4 regions of the Anaerobacillus sp. genome follow, and region 4 is predicted to be linked to each of the others. Evidence: riboswitches for the same ligand, from Rfam matches in the RefSeq annotation. Region 4 holds a riboswitch; each other region holds the start of a gene.
The links. A riboswitch is a leader RNA that binds a small molecule or an ion and turns the genes downstream of it on or off. The one in region 4 is predicted to bind lysine.
Positions count from the first base shown of each region.

Region 1: linked by a shared signal. The riboswitch ahead of ACK4M9_RS12475 (aspartate kinase) and the one ahead of lysA (diaminopimelate decarboxylase) in region 4 are both predicted to bind lysine.
Region 2: linked by a shared signal. The riboswitch ahead of ACK4M9_RS13730 (Na+/H+ antiporter NhaC family protein) and the one ahead of lysA (diaminopimelate decarboxylase) in region 4 are both predicted to bind lysine.
Region 3: linked by a shared signal. The riboswitch ahead of dapA (4-hydroxy-tetrahydrodipicolinate synthase) and the one ahead of lysA (diaminopimelate decarboxylase) in region 4 are both predicted to bind lysine.

Region 1 is NZ_JBKBWN010000008.1:16,372-21,405, forward strand. Features, by position in the region: gene uvrC (excinuclease ABC subunit UvrC) at 1-1,190, shown strand, start outside; lysine riboswitch at 1,316-1,504, shown strand; gene ACK4M9_RS12475 (aspartate kinase) at 1,714-2,943, shown strand; gene ACK4M9_RS12480 (YslB family protein) at 3,096-3,539, opposite strand; gene ACK4M9_RS12485 (TrkH family potassium uptake protein) at 3,658-5,007, shown strand.
Region 2 is NZ_JBKBWN010000009.1:32,487-37,520, reverse strand. Features, by position in the region: gene yunB (sporulation protein YunB) at 1-222, shown strand, start outside; lysine riboswitch at 299-485, shown strand; gene ACK4M9_RS13730 (Na+/H+ antiporter NhaC family protein) at 781-2,367, shown strand; gene ACK4M9_RS13725 (sodium-dependent transporter) at 2,779-4,311, shown strand; gene ACK4M9_RS13720 (methionine/alanine import family NSS transporter small subunit) at 4,308-4,412, shown strand; gene ACK4M9_RS13715 (M23 family metallopeptidase) at 4,530-5,034, opposite strand, start outside.
Region 3 is NZ_JBKBWN010000002.1:281,543-286,576, reverse strand. Features, by position in the region: gene ACK4M9_RS03495 (MgtC/SapB family protein) at 3-698, opposite strand; gene ACK4M9_RS03490 (HD-GYP domain-containing protein) at 766-1,866, opposite strand; lysine riboswitch at 2,174-2,355, shown strand; gene dapA (4-hydroxy-tetrahydrodipicolinate synthase) at 2,625-3,512, shown strand; gene ACK4M9_RS03480 (ASCH domain-containing protein) at 3,819-4,160, opposite strand; gene ACK4M9_RS03475 (hypothetical protein) at 4,461-4,997, opposite strand.
Region 4 is NZ_JBKBWN010000022.1:33,204-38,237, reverse strand. Features, by position in the region: gene ACK4M9_RS20310 (peptidylprolyl isomerase) at 1-65, opposite strand, end outside; gene lysA (diaminopimelate decarboxylase) at 323-1,645, opposite strand; lysine riboswitch at 1,807-1,984, opposite strand; gene ACK4M9_RS20300 (spore germination protein) at 2,084-3,520, opposite strand; gene spoVAEA (stage V sporulation protein SpoVABEA) at 3,576-4,148, opposite strand; gene spoVAE (stage V sporulation protein AE) at 4,153-4,503, opposite strand; gene spoVAD (stage V sporulation protein AD) at 4,558-5,034, opposite strand, start outside.

The DNA.
Region 1 (5,034 bases), on a different contig from region 4:
AGGAGATAAAGAAGGACCTCATGTTAAAAATGGAAAGGGCTGCCGAAGCATTAGAGTTTGAAAGAGCAAAAGAGTACCGTGATCAAATTCAACACATTGAGGCTGTAATGGAAAAACAAAAAATGACAATTGCCGATGATGTTGATCGTGATGTGTTTGGTTTTGCCTTTAATAAAGGCTGGATGTGTGTTCAAGTATTCTTTGTTCGACAAGGAAGGTTAATTGAACGTGATGTTTCGCTCTTCCCAGTTTATCAAGAAGCTGATGAAGAATTTCTAACATTTTTAGGTCAATTCTATAGTCAAAAAGAGCACTTAAAACCGAAAGAAATCTTTCTTCCAAGCTCGATAGATAAAGACCTTGCTAGTGAATTTATACAAGTACGCACAGTTCATCCCCAAAAAGGCTCAAAAAAAGAGTTAGTTGAGCTTGCTAATAAAAATGCTGAAGCGGCCTTAAAAGATAAATTTTTATTAATAGAACGGGATGAAGCAAAAACAGTTAGAGCTATTGAAAACCTAGGTATTGCCTTGAATATTAGGACACCTCATGTGATTGAAGCGTTCGATAACTCAAACATTCAAGGGGTTGATCCCGTTTCTGCGATGGTTTCATTTGTCGATGGAAAACCAAATCGAAAAGGTTACCGTAAATATAAAGTAAAAACTGTCCAAGGTCCTGATGACTATGAATCAATGCGAGAAGTTGTTAGAAGGCGTTATTTAAGGCTATTAAAAGAAAAGCAACCATTACCTGATTTGATTGTCATTGATGGTGGAAAGGGACAAATTTCAGCTGCTCAAAGTGTCCTAGAGGATGAACTAGGTTTATCAATCCCAGTCTGTGGCTTGGCAAAAGACGATAAACACCGTACATCGCAATTAATGATGGGCGAACCACCAGAAGTCGTTCCTTTAAAAAGGGATAGTCAAGAATTTTACATGCTTCAAAGAATTCAAGATGAGGTCCATCGTTTTGCCATTACCTTTCATCGCCAAATTCGTAGTAAAAGTTTATTTGCATCTGTTCTTGATGAAATTGAAGGAGTAGGTGAAAAGCGAAAGCGTGTCTTATTGAAGCACTTTGGCTCTGTTAAGAAAATGAAAGAAGCAGATTTAGAAGAGTTCAGATCGATCGGGATCCCTGAGAAAATAGCAAAAGCGCTGCTAGAGAAATTGCAAGAAAGTTAAGCTGTGTCCTTTGAGACATTAGATGAAATTCTAAGGTTTGCGTTAACGCTGAAAAGTTGTTGTCATCCTAAACTTTTTCTGGTAAACTCTAACTTAATTAAATATCCAATACTTCAAAAAGTTGAAGTGGTGGTAGAGGAGCAAAAACCAATAGTATGTTATCGGAGGACGATGAGGTCCAGTGAAGATAGCAAAAAGGGGAATTTGCCGAAGTTTAAAAAGTAACTCACTACTTTTTATGCTGGACCTGCATTTAAGAAATGTAGAGCTGTCACACAATCCCTCCTAAGATTGTGTGGAGAACTATCTCACGCGTACAGGAACATTTATTTAGTTTCTATTTGTTTTGACATTAGTTAAAGCATCAGTGAGGGTTTTCCTTGCTGATGCTTTTTTATTTTTTAGGAAAATTATAAAGTATTTCAGCAGTGGAAATGTTTATTTTAGTGATTGTCTAAGCTCTTAGCTTTTCTATGAGAAACGGCTGGGATAGAATTTAGGAAAATGAAAGGATGTTACTCACATGGGTTTAGTCGTACAAAAATTTGGTGGAACGTCAGTTGGAAATGTAGATCGAATTAAGCATGTAGCTAACAGAGTAATTGAAACTGTTAAAGGCGGTGACCAAGTAGTCGTTGTTGTGTCAGCGATGGGAAAGTCAACAGATGATTTAGTCTCATTAGCGAAGGACATTACTGAAAATCCGAGTAAGCGAGAAATGGATATGCTTCTTAGTACCGGAGAACAAGTAACGATCTCCCTTTTAACGATGGCATTACAGGCGAAGGGCTACAAAGCAATTTCATTAGCAGGTTGGCAAGCTGGCATCCAAACAGAGGCTTGTCATAGTAATGCTCGTATCCGTAAATTTGAAAAAGAAATGATTAGTAATCACTTGGCAGAAGGAAAAATTGTTATCGTTGCTGGATTTCAAGGTGTTACTGAAAATGGCGAGATTACGACGTTAGGACGAGGTGGCTCGGATACAACAGCAGTTGCTCTTGCTGCGGGACTAAATGCTAATCGCTGTGACATATTTACAGATGTGACGGGGGTGTTTACAACAGATCCTAGAGTCGTGAAAACAGCACGAAAATTAAGCTCGATCTCCTATGATGAAATGCTAGAATTGGCAAACCTAGGTGCAGGAGTGTTACATCCTCGTGCTGTAGAATTCGCAAAAAATTACCATGTGAAATTAACGGTTCGTTCAAGCATGGTAGAAGAAGAAGGAACGATGATTGAGGAGGAAGTATCAATGGAAGAAAATTTAGTTGTTAGAGGTTTAGCATTCGAAAGTAATGTGACAAAAATATCGGTTTGTGGCATGCCAAATGATATTTGTGGACTCTCAAATCTATTTACGACATTAGCAACAAATAACATTAATGTTGACATTATTATTCAAAATGTTATTGATAGTGAGAATACAAACATTTCCTTTTCAATTCTTTCTGAAAAGTTAACAGAAACATTGGAAGTTCTCGAACAAAATCGTCAAAACCTTCAATTCCAAGAAATCCTTCACGACACAGGATTAGCAAAAGTATCTATCGTTGGTTCAGGAATGATTTCCAATCCAGGAGTTGCAGGACAAATGTTTAAGGCACTTTCTAATCAAGGGATTTTAGTGAAAATGGTAAGTACATCAGAAATTAAAGTGTCGACAGTAATTGATCAAAGTGAAATGGTGAAAGCTGTTGAGACACTCCATGAAGAATTTGAATTAGATAAAATTAATGTACCTGTTTAAATTAAAAAAATCAGTTAGTCTCTAGTAACCAAAAGAAAGGGCTGTCCCAAAGAGAAGTATCAGTCACCAAGGCTACTATAAATAGATAATGTACAAAACGTACACTTCTATATGACTTCGAGATGCAATACCTATCGGACAGCCTCTTTCCTTTATACCGTTCTATCATGAATATCCCATTTTACATGGAAGATAACTTTTTTAGGTGTTCCACTTCTAAGTTCTTCATTCGTCTCAGCTATAAAGCCTTTAATAACTTGGATTTGTTCTGCTAAAAATCCAGCTTCTAGTGGGCATATCGCCGTTTTTTTATCGATAAATAAATGAGAAGTGAGTTCAAAAATAAGTTCAGATTTTTTTTCCTTTACTAATGTAAGATCACCCCACCCAGCTCGACTAAAAAAAGAAATAATCTCATCGATAGAACTGACAGGGTATTTCCTTGCTAATGATTTACCGGCCCAATATAAAATAATGTTATGTTCTTTCCCTAAAAGATCAGGCAAAACATCTTTTCTTAAAAGATCATAGCCAAACAACGGAATTTGTAGCTCTGTTTTATCTATCTCAGGTGTCTTTTTTTGACTAAAGATCATCTTTCTCCCCCATTTTTTTGTTTTTAAGTTATTATATCTCGAATATTTAAAAATCACTATATGTCATTCATAAATTTGTGGTATACTAACCCCGAATTATTTCCGGAGGTACATACTTATGAATTTATCTAAGGGGAAGTTTTTAACCCCGTTTCGAATTATTATCATATCATATATCATTGCCATGTTTTTATTTAGTTTTTTATTATATTTACCTATTTCAAGCTTACCAGGTGTTAGTGTAACGTATTCTGAAGCATTATTTACTTCAGTTAGTGCTGTAAGTGTTACGGGACTAACGGTTGTCAATGTTTCAGAAACATATAGCTATTTAGGAATTATTTTCCTAGCTATTGCCATTCAGTTGGGTGGAATAGGTATTATGACTCTTGGAACATTCGTGTGGATGATTTTTGGCAGAAAAATCATTTTGTCGCAACGAATGCTAATAATGGTCGACCAAAATCAAAACACTTTTTCAGGGCTTGTAAATTTAATGCGTGGGATCCTTTTTGTAGCCTTGGCGATTGAGCTTATTGGTGCATTAATCCTTGGAACGTATTTTTTGAACTATTTTGATACAGTCGGTGAAGCTTATTATCAAGGAGCGTTTGCATCATTGAGTGCGTTTACCAATGCTGGGTTTGATGTTACTGGTCAATCACTAATCCCCTTTGCGAATGATTATTTTGTGCAATTCATTGCAATATTATTGATTTTTGCAGGGGCGATAGGCTTTCCGGTATTAATGGAGCTGAAGCAATACTTCTCAAAAGATCATCCTAACTTTAAATTCAGCTTATTTACTAAAATTACAACTACGACATACTTCATAGTTTTCTTGTTTGGCTTCGTGTCAATTTGGGCTTTAGAATTTGGCCATTATTATGTTGGTTTAGAGTGGCATCAACAACTTTTTTACTCGCTTTTTAATTCTGCTACCGCAAGAAGTGGTGGTTTAGCAACGATGGAAGTTTCCCAATTGAGTTTGGCGACACTTCTCCTTATGTCAGGGTTAATGATAATTGGTGCTAGTCCATCGAGTGTTGGTGGCGGAATTCGAACAACAACGTTAGCCGTTATGTTTTTAACGATCCGTAGTTTTGCCTTAGGGAAGAGTGATGTAAAAGTATTTGGACGAGAAATTCACCAAGAGGATCGTCAAAAATCATTTATCGTATTATCTGTCTTTATTTTAATGCTATTCTCTGCAATTATTCTAATAGCTTCATTCGAGAATAGTGGGGAAATTGAATTAATGGCGATTATTTTTGAAGCCAGTTCTGCATTCGGAACATGTGGGCTTTCAATGGGAATTACCCCTAATTTAAGCCTGCCAAGTCAAGTAGTTTTAATGGTCCTTATGTTCATAGGGCGGGTAGGACTTGTCGCATTCCTTTTCTCTGTTCGTAAAAAGGAAACGAAAAGCTATTATAAATATCCGACAGAGCGCATTATTATCGGATAGAATGAAAATGACTGTACCTGGACTTTG
Region 2 (5,034 bases), on a different contig from region 4:
GCGTGGATTAGCTTGTCGATTGAAATAACGGTAGACGTAAAGATTGTCATACCATTTGCTACAGAAACGAAAGAAGTGCAAACGTTAATTCCAGTTGGAATGATCTATATTCAAGGAGATGTACCACAATTTTTTCACGCCGGTGGCGAAGGTAGTGGAAGCATGCCAATGCCAGCAATTATTAATCAACAAGACTTAAACGATGCGATAAACAATAATTAACAGTTGCAAAACTTGTCGTACGATTGTTATAATAACTAAGTTAAAACCAACTAAATATAAGTAATACCTCATCTATAGGTGAGGTAGAGGCGCAAAACTTAAGAGTAAGTAGCTAGAGAATGACAACTGTGAAGGCTACCTGAAAGGAATTTTTGCCGAAGTGACTATTATCGTCGAAATAATTGTTGCTGGGTCTACACTTAATAAGTGTAGAACTGTCACAATCTTTTTCCCAAAATTGATTGTGGAGGACTACTAAACTTTTGTGAGGGATTATTGTTTACGTATAAAGGTAGCAATAGGTTTCTCTATTGCTGCCTTTTTGTGTTGAAAGCATCGGCTAAGTTCTATCGTTCCCCTCTTATACAAGCAGTGGATGACGGCGATGTGAAAGAAGTTAGCCATATTTTCATTCAGGATTGAGAACAGAAAATCGTGAATGAGCAGCAAAAGAAGTCTTCTAACATCGACATTCTTGAATGGGATTCAAGGTTGCTTTATGTTTTTTCTAGGGCTAGAAAACTAGCTACTACAATATTGATTTATGGAGGAAGAAAGATGGTAGAAACAATTTATAGTTTAATTCCACCGGTTTTAGCTTTGTTGATGGTTATAGTAACACGGAGAGTGTTACTATCACTCGGAGCCGGGATTGTTGTGGGCGCATTAATGCTTAATTTTAATAGTGGCGAGAATTTTATTAGTTTAACAGACAATGTTTTGATCAACAGTGTAAAACAAATTGCTGCGATCGTATTTGCGATTTTTATTGATGAAGGGGCGATTAATTCTTGGGAATTATACATCATCTTCTTCTTATTACTGCTTGGAATGATTGCTGCTTTAATTGCCGTAACAGGCGGAAGTCGTGCCTTTGGTGAGTGGGCAATGAGCCGTGTTAAAACAAGAGTTGGCGCGCAACTTGTTACAGTTCTACTTGGGATTATTATTTTTATTGATGACTATTTCAATAGTTTAACAGTTGGTAATGTCGGTCGCCCGTTGACAGATCGCCACCGTGTTTCGAGAGCGAAATTGGCGTATTTAGTGGACTCAACAGCAGCTCCAATGTGTGTCATTGCACCGGTCTCGAGCTGGGGTGCTTACATTATTACGATTATTGGGGGAATTTTAGTAACACACAGTGTTACGCAGTGGGAAGCGTTACAAGCATTCGTACTCATTGCTCCAATGAACTTTTATGCAATCTTTGCGATTTTAATGGTTGTAGCAGTTGTCTACTTTAAGCTTGATTTAGGCCAAATGCGTGTTCATGAACAACGCGCGATTGAAACAGGAGAAGTTGTCGACAAGAAGAAAGGACCAGTTCCAGGGGATCAAGGTGATGTTTCTACTGTCGTTGGAAAAGTTGGCGATTTAATTTGGCCAATCGTTACATTAATCGTGGCAACAGTGTTCTTTATGATTACAACAGGTATTCAAGGTACCGATGGTGATGCAACCATTTTAGCGATTTTTGAAAATACACATGTCGCTGCTGCTCTACTTTACGGTGGCTTAGTAAGTTTAGCTGTAACCTTAGTACTGAGCTTCTCAAGAAAGCTTGGATTAAATGATATAGGTTTAGGATTATGGGCTGGTATTAAATCCATGCTCCCTGCCATTTACATTCTTATTTTTGCTTGGACAATTATTACGATCATTAATGACCTGGGTACAGGTATTTATTTAGCAGAGGAAGTTGTTAAAAAGCTGAACATGAGCGTAGCCTATTTACCAGTTATCTTATTTATTATTGCTGGTTTTATGGCATTTTCAACAGGAACAAGCTGGGGAACATTTGGAATTATATTACCGATTGCTGGTGACATTGCAGCAGCAACTGATATTTCATTAATGCTACCAATTTTAGCAGCTGTTTTAGCAGGTTCAATCTTTGGTGATCACTGTTCACCAATTTCAGATACGACGATCCTATCGTCAACAGGGGCCGGAAGCCATCATATTGACCATGTGATGACACAGTTACCATATGCATTAATGATTGCTGGGGTTTCCATTGTTGGTTATCTTGTTCTTGGTTTAACAGGAAGTGCAATCATCGGTTTCTTAGCTGCAGCTGCAGCATTTGTTGGAGTGGTTTTCGTCCTGAAAAAAATAGTTCCTGCATTAAAAGGAGCATAAATCTAGAGACCGAAGTCCTTTAGAGGAAAGGAATTACTTCCTACGTGCAATTCCACAACAAAAATCGCATCGATTTCTAAACAGAAATTGATGCGATTTTTTTGTTGTGGGAAAATGGCTATTCTATAATTTTCCAGAACATTATTGGTAGCATTATTTCTTTTCTGCTATAGCGATTTTATGCGATAAAGCACGAAAGTGCAGCTGTATTTTTTAAAAAAATATATAATATTTTGAAAAAATAATCTTTGACAAAACGTATAGATAGTACTAAAATGAAAATTGAATAGTCTGAATATTAATACTAATATAATGTTATTCATTTATTCTAAGTTACATTAATAAAGTTGTAATTATCAGAATATACTTAATTATCTTTACAATATTTTAAAAAAGAAAGGTGGATTATTTATGGAAGGTCGTGAACAATGGGGGACAAGGGCTGGTTTTATTTTAGCAGCTGTTGGATCCGCAGTAGGGTTAGGGAACATTTGGCGTTTCCCATATGTAGCTTACGATAATGGTGGAGGGGCATTTTTTATTCCGTACTTATTTGCACTTTTAACTGCTGGTATTCCGCTCCTCATTATGGAATTTACTATGGGTCACAAGTATCGTGGTTCAGCACCACTATCGTATGCCCGCATGAATAAGAAATCAGAATGGATTGGTTGGTGGCAAGTAGCGATTGCTTTCGTCATTTCCACCTACTACGCCGTTATTATCGCTTGGGCAATGGCCTACACGTATTTTGCTGTTGGTCAAAAATGGGGAACGGAAACAAAGGCATTTTTATTTGGAGATTACTTAAATCTTGCTGATGCTCCAGGTCAAATAGGAAGTCTTGTTCCATCTGTTTTCATCCCACTAGTTTTAGTTTGGGTTGTCACATTGGGTGTACTATTTAAAGGAGTTAAAAAGGGAATTGAAGTAGCAAACCGAATTTTTATTCCTACGCTTGTAGTCATGTTTTTAATTATCGTTGTTCGTGCCCTTACATTAGAAGGTGCGGCGTTAGGATTAGAAACGTTCTTTAAACCTAACTGGAGTGAAATCATGTCTCCAGGTGTTTGGGTAGCAGCATACGGACAAATTTTCTTTAGTTTATCGATTGCCTTTGCGATTATGATTACGTACTCGAGTTACTTACCAAAGAAAGCGGATATTAACAATAATGCTTTTATTGCAGGCTTTAGTAATTCAAGTGTTGAGTTACTTGCAGGTTTTGGTATTTTCGCGGCACTAGGCTTTATGGCGACACAATCAGGTGTTGGTGTTGAGGAAGTAGCTGCTGGTGGGATTGGATTAGCGTTTGTTGTTTTTCCGCAAATCTTAAATACATTTCCGGGTTTTAATGGACTCTTTGGTGTCCTATTCTTTGGATCACTAGTCTTTGCAGGGTTATCATCACTAATTTCTATTGTTGAAACATTTGTTGCCGGCGTACAAGAGAAATTTAAAGTGTCACGTAGAAAAGCAGTGGTAATTGGTGGCGGATTATCAGCATTGATTTCGATCTTATTTGCTACTCAAGGAGGGCTATACTTCTTAGATGTAGCTGATTACTTTATTAACACATTTGGTATTGCTTTAGCTGGACTTGTGTCAGTCATTACGATTTCTTGGTTTGTGAAGAAACTAAAGCCATTCCAAGAACATGCGAATGCAACTTCGGACTTACGCACTGGACTATGGTGGCGTGTATGTTTAGGTGTTGTTACACCAATCGTATTAGGTTATATGTTTGTCATGAATTTAATTCAAAACATCAAAGTTAATTATGGGGATGGGGATTTCTCAACTTCATTTATACTTTACTCAGGATGGGCAGTTGCAATCGCAGCTTTAGTGCTTGGATTTGTTTTTGCAAGCTTAAAGTGGGGCGAAAAAGATTTAGAAGTACCAGCAGCTTACTCTGAAGATAAAGGAGTGAAAGCAAAATGAGTTTAAGTGCAGTTGTGATGATGATAGTCGGTATCGTAATCATCTGGGGGGGACTTGCAGCGAGCATTCTAAACGCTGTGAAAGTTTCTAAACAAAAATAGGGCTTAAATCTAGGTTCGTCATATCGTAGTATACTAACAGCTCGGAGAAAACTTTCTCCGAGCTTTTTTGCTTTAACTTTAGAATGTTTCCTTAAACAGTACACTCTATGTGATACTTCAACTTTTTTTCCTTTTAGCTTTATCTTTTTTCTCCCAATTTTTTAAGGATGGAAATGGGTCAAATGACCATTCGGTAAAGCCATTGTCGCGGTACATCCCGTAATGCAAATGCGGTGGGAATTTTCCGGAAGTACCTGGCTTTCCGTACCCAGAACTTCCTACGTAACCAATGACAGTGCCTGGCTCAACGACTTTTCCTTCCTCAATCCCTTTTTCAAATCCACTTAAATGAGCGAAGTAATGGTAAATATTATCGGTGTCACGTATGCCTACGCGCCAGCCGCCAAATTTGTTCCAGCCCTTTAATTCAACAATTCCATATGTCGTTGCTCTTACTGGTGTGCCATGACCGGCAAATAGATCTGTACCTTCATGCATTCTCCGTCCACCCCAGCCTCTAGCGTCACCCCATGTATTTTTATAACTATAGTTATAACGGGTAGGGAGCGGAAAGGCATTGCCGGTTAAGGCAATCGTATTGTACGTCTCATAGACCTTTGCG
Region 3 (5,034 bases), on a different contig from region 4:
TATCATGATAAGTTTTCCACTTCTACTTTTTCAATTCCTTTTAAAGATTTTAACTGGTAAAAGACATCTGTCGTATAAACATCTTTGTGCGTCATGACGATGAAGCTTAGTAAGTATTGGGTTGATTCTTCTTTTACTTTCATACTGCTGATTTTATAATCAAAGGCTTTGATTTGTTTAAGGAGCTCAGTAAGTTGGATATCTTTACTCGTATATGTTCGTACTTTGATTTCCTTTTCTTTTAACCCCTTTGGGCCTATTTTATTAATTAGAAAAGGAAGAATTTGCACTGCAAGTATTAGTAAAACGAGGGTAACTATTGCTTCCTTATAAAAACCTGCCCCAACAGCAATGCCGATCGCCCCACATACCCACAACATTACCGCTGTCGTTATTCCAGAGATGACGTCATTTTTACGGACAAGAATGACTCCCCCACCAATAAAGCCGATCCCACTAATAACTTGGGCCGCTAATCTTAATGGATCCATTGGTTTTGCATATGCTTCACTATAGATTTCGGCTGAGAATATCGAGACAATGGTTAATAAGCAGCTACCTACTGTTAAAATCATTGCCGTTTTTAGACCTGCCGGCTTATGTTTTAAGGATCTTTCTAATCCGATAATAATCCCAATGATCGCAGCAATAACAAGTTTAAGTATATTTTCATCGTAAAAAAAGTCTAATAATATCAAAAGGTAAACACTCCTACTTCTATGAATACAGGGGAATTAGTTCCCCTGTATAGATTGATCTTTTCGTTTACAATAATGCATCAGCTTCGATAATTTTTACGTTTACATTTTCATTTGCGGCTAAATCTAGTTCATATGGGGGGATGTCTTGATTTTCTTCGTCTCTGATAATCCTTACTTCGGGCCGTCGAACCGACTGATAATTATATTTGGAGACAATGCCGATTCGCCCATCGTTAAGCTTTACAGTAAGCCCTTCTGGATAAATCGCAATCGTCTCTTCAAACAATTCTATTTGCTTTGGTTCAAATTGAGTACCACTTCCCGAATAGAGTAATTCAAGTCCTTGATGTGGTAATAATGAAGGACGATAGACACGATGACTTGTAACTGCATCAAATACGTCAGCTACACTAACTATTTTAGCGTATTTATGAATATTTTCTCCACTTAAAGCGCGTGGATAGCCAGTACCATCAATTCTTTCATGGTGCTGATATGCACAATGTGCCACAGTTAAAGGGATTTCATATACCTTTCTTAGTATTTCAAAACCAAGCTCACTGTGATTTTTTATATGTTCATATTCTTCGGGAGTTAAAGCTCCAGGCTTATTTAGGATTTCCTTTGAAATGTAGACTTTTCCGATGTCGTGCAACATTGCACCTAAACCGATCTCTTCAATATTTCTGATTGGTAGTCCGTTAGCAATCGCAAGTTGACAGGCGTACACGGTGGTGTTTAAGCTGTGGCTGTACAAATGATTCTCATGAATTTTCGTCGTTGCTAACAGATTTAAGGCAACTGGTGTTTCTGTTAAGCATGATAAAATATCTCTAAATATTTTTTGGAAACTGCGAATGGCTCTTTGTGATTTCATCATCCCGCGAAGGTTTGTTGTCTTTAAATCTGCAATGGTATCTAAGCTTTCGGTTATGACATTGACGGCTTCGTTTCGAAGCTCATCTGGAATTGATTCGACGATATCAATACCTTCGGATGCTTCATCCTCAATGTGAATTGTAAAAATATTATACTTTTTTAGTCCTGTTATAAGGCTACTCGTTAGTTCGGTTCCTTCAGCTAACAATACTTTTCCTTTACAATTAAAGATGGTCTTTCCTAGCTTTAAACCTGGCTGGCAGCGATCTATCGTAATTAAACGCATGCTAATTTTTCCCCTTTTTGCGTTTTTTTCTGATTATTTCTATATGTCAAAGTTCGACACCTTTTATTATAACTCCTTCAAAATAAAAATAAAAAAATGCACAATTTGGCAAACTTCGACAAGTTTGAAAGAATCGTTGCTCGTAAACCCAAGTCTAGTCCTATCAGCTTAAGTCTTTATAAAATTTTAGGAGCGTTTTAGCAAAATAAATTACGACATTCTACTTCGAATTTTGGCGATTAGGTTGCAATTCTGGTGGGAATTTGGTATCTTTGATCAAAGTTCATATTTCTTAACTTCAATTTATTGAAGTGATAGAGGCGCATTGACCATTAGTACAAATTTTGAGGAGAATGAGCTCCGTTGAAAGTTTGGAAAGGGGGATTTGCCGAAGTAATTAGTACTCATGAAACTAGTTACTGGGTCTGTGATTGAATAAACGCAGGACTGTCGTATAGTTTTTTAACTATATGGAGGGCTATCTTACGCTGGAATAACCGTGAATGTTTATTATCCTAGCAACAACGATTCCCTTCGTTGTTGCTTTTTGTTTTATCGCCAATGATAATTTGGTGATAATAGTAGAAAAACTCAGCTTACTTTTTCTACTTTCATCGCGGTTGATCATGTGATTTAGCTCTATTCAAGAACTTATGTCACCTGTAGGCTTACCTGAAAACTCCTTCTGTACTCTTCGAACATTGGAAAATTCTAGCGCGACTGGTGGCTACAAAACTTACTGAATAGAGGTGTGTTTTATGAATTTTGGACATTTATTAACGGCAATGGTTACCCCATTTGACCAAGAAGGAAAAATTGATTTTGAAGCAACAAGAGTATTAGTTAACTATTTAATTGACAACGGGACAGATGGGATTGTAGTTGCAGGGACTACTGGAGAATCTCCTACCCTATCGATTGAAGAAAAAGCAGAACTGTTTGCTTTCGTTGTAGAGGTTGTCTCTGGGCGCGCTACAGTTATTGCTGGTACCGGAACAAATTGTACAGCAACGTCCATTCATTTAACAGAAATTGCGAGTAAAGCTGGTGTTGACGGGATTATGCTCGTAGCACCATATTACAATAAACCTAATCAAGAAGGGCTCTACTTACATTTTAAAACAATTGCAGCGTCTACTCACCTACCTGTTATGCTATACAATATTCCAGGTCGAAGTGGCGTTAATATCAAAGTGGAAACAATTGTTCGGTTGTCGCAAATTGAGAATATTGTCGCTGTCAAAGAAGCAAGTGGTGATTTAGAAGCAATGGCTACTATCATTCAAAATACACCAGATGATTTCTACTTATATAGCGGTGACGATGGTCTTACGCTACCAGTGCTAGCAATAGGCGGTCATGGTGTTGTCTCGGTATCTGCACATATCATCGGAAATGAGATGAAGCAAATGATCACAGCGTTCCAAAACGGCGATTCGCAAAAAGCGGCATCATTGCACAGAGAGTTACTACCAATTATTAAAACGATGTTCATTGCACCTAATCCTGCTCCTGTAAAAGCAGCCCTAGAAATGTTCGGCCAAAATGTTGGTTCCGTTCGGTTACCATTAGTTCCACTTTCAGAATCTGAATTAGAAACTGTTCATGGTGCCGTTAAGTCAAAATTACTAACTACAGTACTATAAATAAAAGTTGTGAAAAAAGGCACGTAGAGAGCTTCCCATCAGGAGAAATGCTTTCTATGTGCCTTTTACTGTTCCTCGACGTTCGCGAAGGTAACGTGAGAAGGTCACGTGGAAGGGTTTTATATGCCTTTTCGAAAATGTCGTTGTCCAAAGTGCACACTTCTTAGTTGTTACCATAAAAAAAGCTGACCCAAAGCTAAGTAACAGTCACTTATGCAAAATATGTAGCGTTTAACTTAAAAACAATACATATTTTGCCCTCACGAGGTGAACTGTCACTTATGGGACAACCTTCATAATCTGTCATTACTCTTCAACTGGACTAAATTCATGAACCCAAACTCTCATAGTAGGAAGCCAAGGCATTCCTTTATGTAAAGATAAGATGGAGATTTTATACTCTTCTAATGTTGCGTACCCTTCATCATTTGCCATTTCATCGGTTAGATCGCCTAGCGTTTGACGATATACATGGTCGACTTTGAATGACTTTCCGTTTAGCACCATGATTTCGCCTGGATCTGCGTATCTGCCATTTCGTCTTACTGCTGTTTTCTGACCTGCAATGATCTTTTCAATATCACTAGCTCCTGTTACTAACCTATCTATTTCACATGTTTTTGGTGGTAACTTTTCAATTTCTGACATAATTGTCGTCCCTCACTTTTTAACTTTTTGTCTATTATAACATTAAGAATATAACAATGTTAGAAAATGCATTTCTCATTTATGGTTGCCATTAAAAATTCGACATGTTCTCCAATACCATTGAGTGTCACCGTTCACATCCTCTACGCCTTTTTTCACAATAAAAAATAGAGGCTGTCTCGCAAGTTTCAAAGCACCTCGAACTCGTTTTATATATAGAAGTCGTTTTTAGTGAAAACTCTATATATTTCGTGAGGTGATTGATACTTGGGACAACCACTATCTTCCAGTTTTTTTATTTTACGTACATTGGAATGACTCAATATTCCTTAAGTCAGTACCGAAGTATACCCACATCCATCCATTCCAACGGAAGCCTGAGATAGATCTTCTACCAATAAATGTAGGATAGAACCAAAATTGTTGTCTGTTTGTTAACCATACATAGGTAAATCGATATAAACAACCTCTAATCGCTCCTGGATCTACCGCGAAAACGCCAATTTGTTGTGTTTGTGTCGGTACAAAAGCAGGTGGTGGTGTCGTTGGTGGTCCAAATTGCTGACCAGGTCCTGGGGCTGGCGGTCCCGGAGGTCTAGGTGGTTGGCCTGGTACACCAGGTGGCGGTCCCGGAGGTCCTGGTGGTCTAGGTGGTTGGCCCGGCACTCCTGGTGGAGGCCCTGGAGGTCCAAATTGGCCACCGAAAAATGGGAACCAAGAACCGCCAAATAATCTTTCGTCTTGGGCAGTTTCATCATAATAATGAGGATATTCATATCCTCCGTCTCCATGAGGAGGATAGCTGTAAAACTGATTATCAAAATTACTTGGGTACATATAGTGCACTCCTTTTCATCTAGGTTTACATCATCAT
Region 4 (5,034 bases):
TCCTCAGGGAAGAACTCTATCACAATTTTTTCACCATTTTCAAAAGCAATACTACCTTTTTTCACGTATGTATCCTCCTCAAAATTAAATACTCTGTTACTCTTTTCAATAAAGAAGTAACATTCATGTTCAAACCATTTTACTACATTTTATAAACAAAATACAAACGATGTAAAATAGTCGCTGGCTCTCCTTTCTCTTCGCTGTAAAACTCTAACGAATTTTAGATGCTCGTTTAAGGAAATCCAGAGCATATAGTTAATACTCAAAAATTAGTTTTCATACAAAAAAGTGCATTAGCTATTGCTAATACACTTCAAACTTATTCTTCAATACTGTCCCCATTCAATTGTAAATCTAACTGAACAATATCTTTATATGTTTCTCGTTTTACGACTAACGTCGATTGACCGTTCTCTACAAATACCACGGCTGGTCGGGGAATGCGATTATAGTTATTTGCCATAGAATAGCCATATGCTCCGGTACAAGATACCGCTAAAATATCACCATTTTTTGCAAATGGTAAAGCGATATCCCAAATTAGCATATCACCACTCTCACAGCACTTTCCAGCAATAGAATAGGTCTCTTGCTTGGTATCATTGCTTCGATTAGCAAGCATTGCTTCGTATTTCGCTTGATAAAGAGCTGGACGTAAATTATCGGTCATACCACCATCTACAGAAAGATAGTGACGAACTTCAGGAATTTCTTTTTCAGAGCCTACTGTATATAGTGTTGTTCCTGCATCACCTACAAGAGATCTCCCTGGTTCAATCCAAATTTCAGGTATATCGATACCAAGCTTTGCCGATTGAACTTCAACTGCATCAATCGTTGCATCAATGTAATGGGAAACTGGGAGGGGTGTATCACCCTCGATATAACGTATTCCGAAACCACCACCAAGGTTTAATACTTGTGGTACATAGTCTAGCTTCGACTTCCACTCTGCCAAATATGAGAACACTTTTTCAACAGCCATAATAAAACCAGTAGTTTCAAAAATTTGTGAACCGATGTGACAATGGAAGCCTAACATTTCAAATGCTTCATCGTCTCTAACTTTGATGATCGCTTCTTCAGCTTGACCACTAATTAAATCGAAGCCAAATTTAGAATCTTCCTGACCTGTTGAAATATATTCATGAGTATGCGCTTCTACTCCTGGTGTAATTCGTAAAAGTACCGTAATTTTTTTCTGATGTTTTTGAGCTGCTTCTTTTAGTAGAGCTATTTCAAAAAAATTGTCGACAACAAAACAGCCAATCCCTGCCTCTACTGCCAAATCGATTTCTAAAGCACTTTTATTGTTTCCATGAAAATGAATTTTCTCTGCTGGAAAACCCGCAACTAGCGCTGTATGGAGTTCGCCACCAGATACAACATCTAAACTTAAATCTAGTTCTTTAGCTAATTGAGCCATCGCCACACAACTAAATGCTTTACTTGCATATGCCACTTGAGCTTTGATGCCGCGCTTCTTAAAAGCTTGAACAAAGTCGCTAGCGCGTTCCCTGATTAACGCCACATCATAAACATATAGAGGTGTTGAATATCGTTCACTCAGATCAACGGAGTCAACACCTCCAATTTCTAAATGTCCTAAATCATTAATTCTACTCGTCCCATGTGTGTACATTCACTTTGCTCCTCCCGTAATGTGAATGTTGAATTCAAAAGTATACATAGACAATACCTGTTTACTGTATATAAAATTCAATATTCAAAATAATAATTTCTAAACAAAAAGGCGGTAATGCAAGTTACATTATCCGCCATAAAAGCTTTCGTAACCTCATATATAAAGATAGTCCTCCACTGCAAATTGCAGTGACAGTCCGTTATTTGTTCAATAACGACCCAGCAAAGAATGAAAGGGAAATCTATTTCTTCACTTCGGCAAATCGACCTTTCAAGCTGCTTCAACGCTTCCCTAGCTCCACAGTTTACTCATTCTTTTTGCGCCTCTACCTCATTTAAAATGAGGATTTTATATTTAGTCTAACTCCCAAACCATTTGAGTGAGGGAAAATGATTACGTAAAACTTTATCACAAAAATCTTTTTATCGCAATATGTTAATTTGCGGATTGCTTTGTAGTGTTTTGTGGATTTACTATTTTAGGTCGCTTCTTTTTAATTGGTACTGATAACCTAAACAGTATGTCCAAAAATGCTTTTGGATAAAAAGGTAAAAACGGCCATAGATAGGGTGTATTCATCGGTCTGATACTAACCATGAATAAAATTAATAGCGTAACACCAATCATGAAACCTGGTACCTTAAAAATAAATACTGCAAACAATAGGGCTAAACGTGAAAGTTTTAAAGCAATTCCTAATTCATAACTAGGTGTAGCAAAAGTTCCGATAGCTCCTAAGGCGACATACAAAATAACCTCAGGGATAAATAAACCAACATTTATCGCTATTTCTCCAATCAGTAATGCCGCGACTAACCCAAGCGCTGTAGCTAATGGTGAAGGCGTATGAATAGCTGCCATCCTAAGCAATTCAATACCTACTTCGGCAATAACGATTTGAGCAAATACCGGGACATTGGTCGTTTCGTTTGGACCTATAAATTCAAGTACCTCTGGCAACAAATTAGGTTGCATGACCATTAAAAGCCATAATGGTAAAATGAATAAGGCGAAGATCATCCCCGAAAAACGGACCCATCTTAAAAATGTCCCTACTAAAGGCGCTTGCCTAAATTCTTCTGCATGTTGGACATGATGAAAAAAAGTCGTTGGTAAAATAATAACACTTGGAGATGTATCTACGTATACAACGACATGTCCCTCTAGTAAGTGGGTTGCTGTTACGTCAGGGCGTTCTGTGTAACGGACAAGCGGAAACGGATTTAAGCCTTGTTTAACAATATATTCTTCTACTACTTTATCAGCCATTGAAATTCCGTCAATATTTATTCCTTCAAGCTCTTTTTTCACAGTCTCAATGTACTCAGGATCGGCAATATCTTTTATGTAGGCAATACATATATCCGTTTTTGATCGAACACCTACTTGAACAATTTCGTGCCTTAAGCGTTCATCTCTAATTCTTCTTCTTGTTAGGGCTGTGTTTACGATTAAGTTTTCCGTAAAGCCATCTCTAGCACCTCTAACAACTCTCTCTGTATCAGGTTCGTCAGGTCCTCTTCCAGGATAACTTCTTACATCAACTAGTATTGCTTCTGTCTCATCTTCAATTAAAATAACGATAAGACCTGCAAGTAATTGATCAACCGCTTCATTCAATAGCTTGACACGTTCAACTTGTACATGCGTTAAGCGGTTTTCAATTTGTTCCTTTATTCTAACTTGTTTCTTTTCCGTCGCATCCAAAAACATTAATTCTTTTAGCACTTCGATAATAAACGCACTATCACAAAGGCCATTTAGAAAATAAATTTGTAGTTCCTTATCTAAAATCGAAAGTTTTCTAACACCGATATCGAAGGTTGTACCGATCCCTAACGTTTCTTTTAAATAATTCTCATTTTCAACCATTCTTCTTGAAACACTTTGTTTTATATTTTCAATACTGTTTTTTTCAACAATCTCGTTAGTCACAGTTGTTGCTCCTTTCTAGAATAAGTTCTACAGCTTTTCTTGTAATCGGAGCCCCCCTCCCAACATCATCTTTCCCTGCCATTTTACCGATATCACCAATCCCAATAATAAAAGGTATCGCTAAATCGTTTAAATTGTATACTGTATCTCCATTAATTCTTCCCAATTCTATATCTGGAAGGCCGAATTTATCCACACCATATTCCGTCAAATTACCATTCCGGTCAATACTTACATCGACTCTTGTCCACTCACTATCATGAGTTTTTGAAGCCACTGCAATTGCGCCAATAATTTCCAAATCGTTATGCGTTGCTACATAACGCATTGCTTCCTCGCCTGGCCCCTCTTCTGTATAGCCACAATCATCAAACATGACTAAGACTGGATCATGAGGAGTTTTTTTGATTAGATTTACTAAATCCTCACCAGATAATTTGCTCGGATTCCCCCAGGAACTTGTGATACACCGTCCGCCAATTTGTTTTGCAACAATCTCAACAGCCCTTCTGGCGGAGTCATCACCATCAGTTATTAAAATGACCCTTTTTTTGTTATTTCCCATGGTTTCATCCTTTCGGTTTAAAAAATATAGCTACTAAAAAGCCAAATAATATTGCTGATGAAATACCAGCTGATGTCACTTCAAAAATTCCCATACCGATCCCTAAGAACCCAGACTTTTCTGCTTCCGCCATAGCTCCATGGACAAGAGAGTGACCAAAGCTAGTAATTGGAACAATGGCTCCTGCACCAGCAAAATCAATAAGCCGATCATAAAGGTGGAAACCGTCTAAAAGTGCGCCAATGACAACTAATGAACTCATGACGTGAGCGGGGGAAAACTTAAAAAAGTCCAACATTAACTGACCTATTACACAAATTAGTCCACCAACAGTAAAAGCAACAACATATTCCACCACGCTCCCCCCCTATTTTTTCTACTTTCAACTAAGATTTCAGTATTATTTAAACTAGTTTGCGTATTCGAATGAAACACCATGGGCAATGCAAGGGATTGATTCTTTTTGTTGTACCATTAATGGATTTAATAAGGCACCTGTTGCAACAATTAACACACGTTTTAGGTTCCCTCGCTTTATCTCATTAAATAAATGACTAAACGTGACAACAGCAGAACATGCACAGCCACTTCCACCAGAAAATACCTTTTGGTCCTGACTATAGATTAAAATTCCACAATCTTGATGAACTTTTGCTATATCAAAACCTTGATCTAACAACAAAGTTTTCAGTATTGGTGAACCTACCCTCGATAAATCTCCAGTTACAATTGCATCATAATCTTCAGGAATTCGGTTTAAATCAGTTAAATGAGTTTTAATCGTATCAGCAGCTGCTGGTGCCATTGCTGCCCCCATATTAAATGGGCTTGTTATGCCAAAATCAATTACTTTTCCTACTGTTGCCGTTTCTATCCTTATATTGGA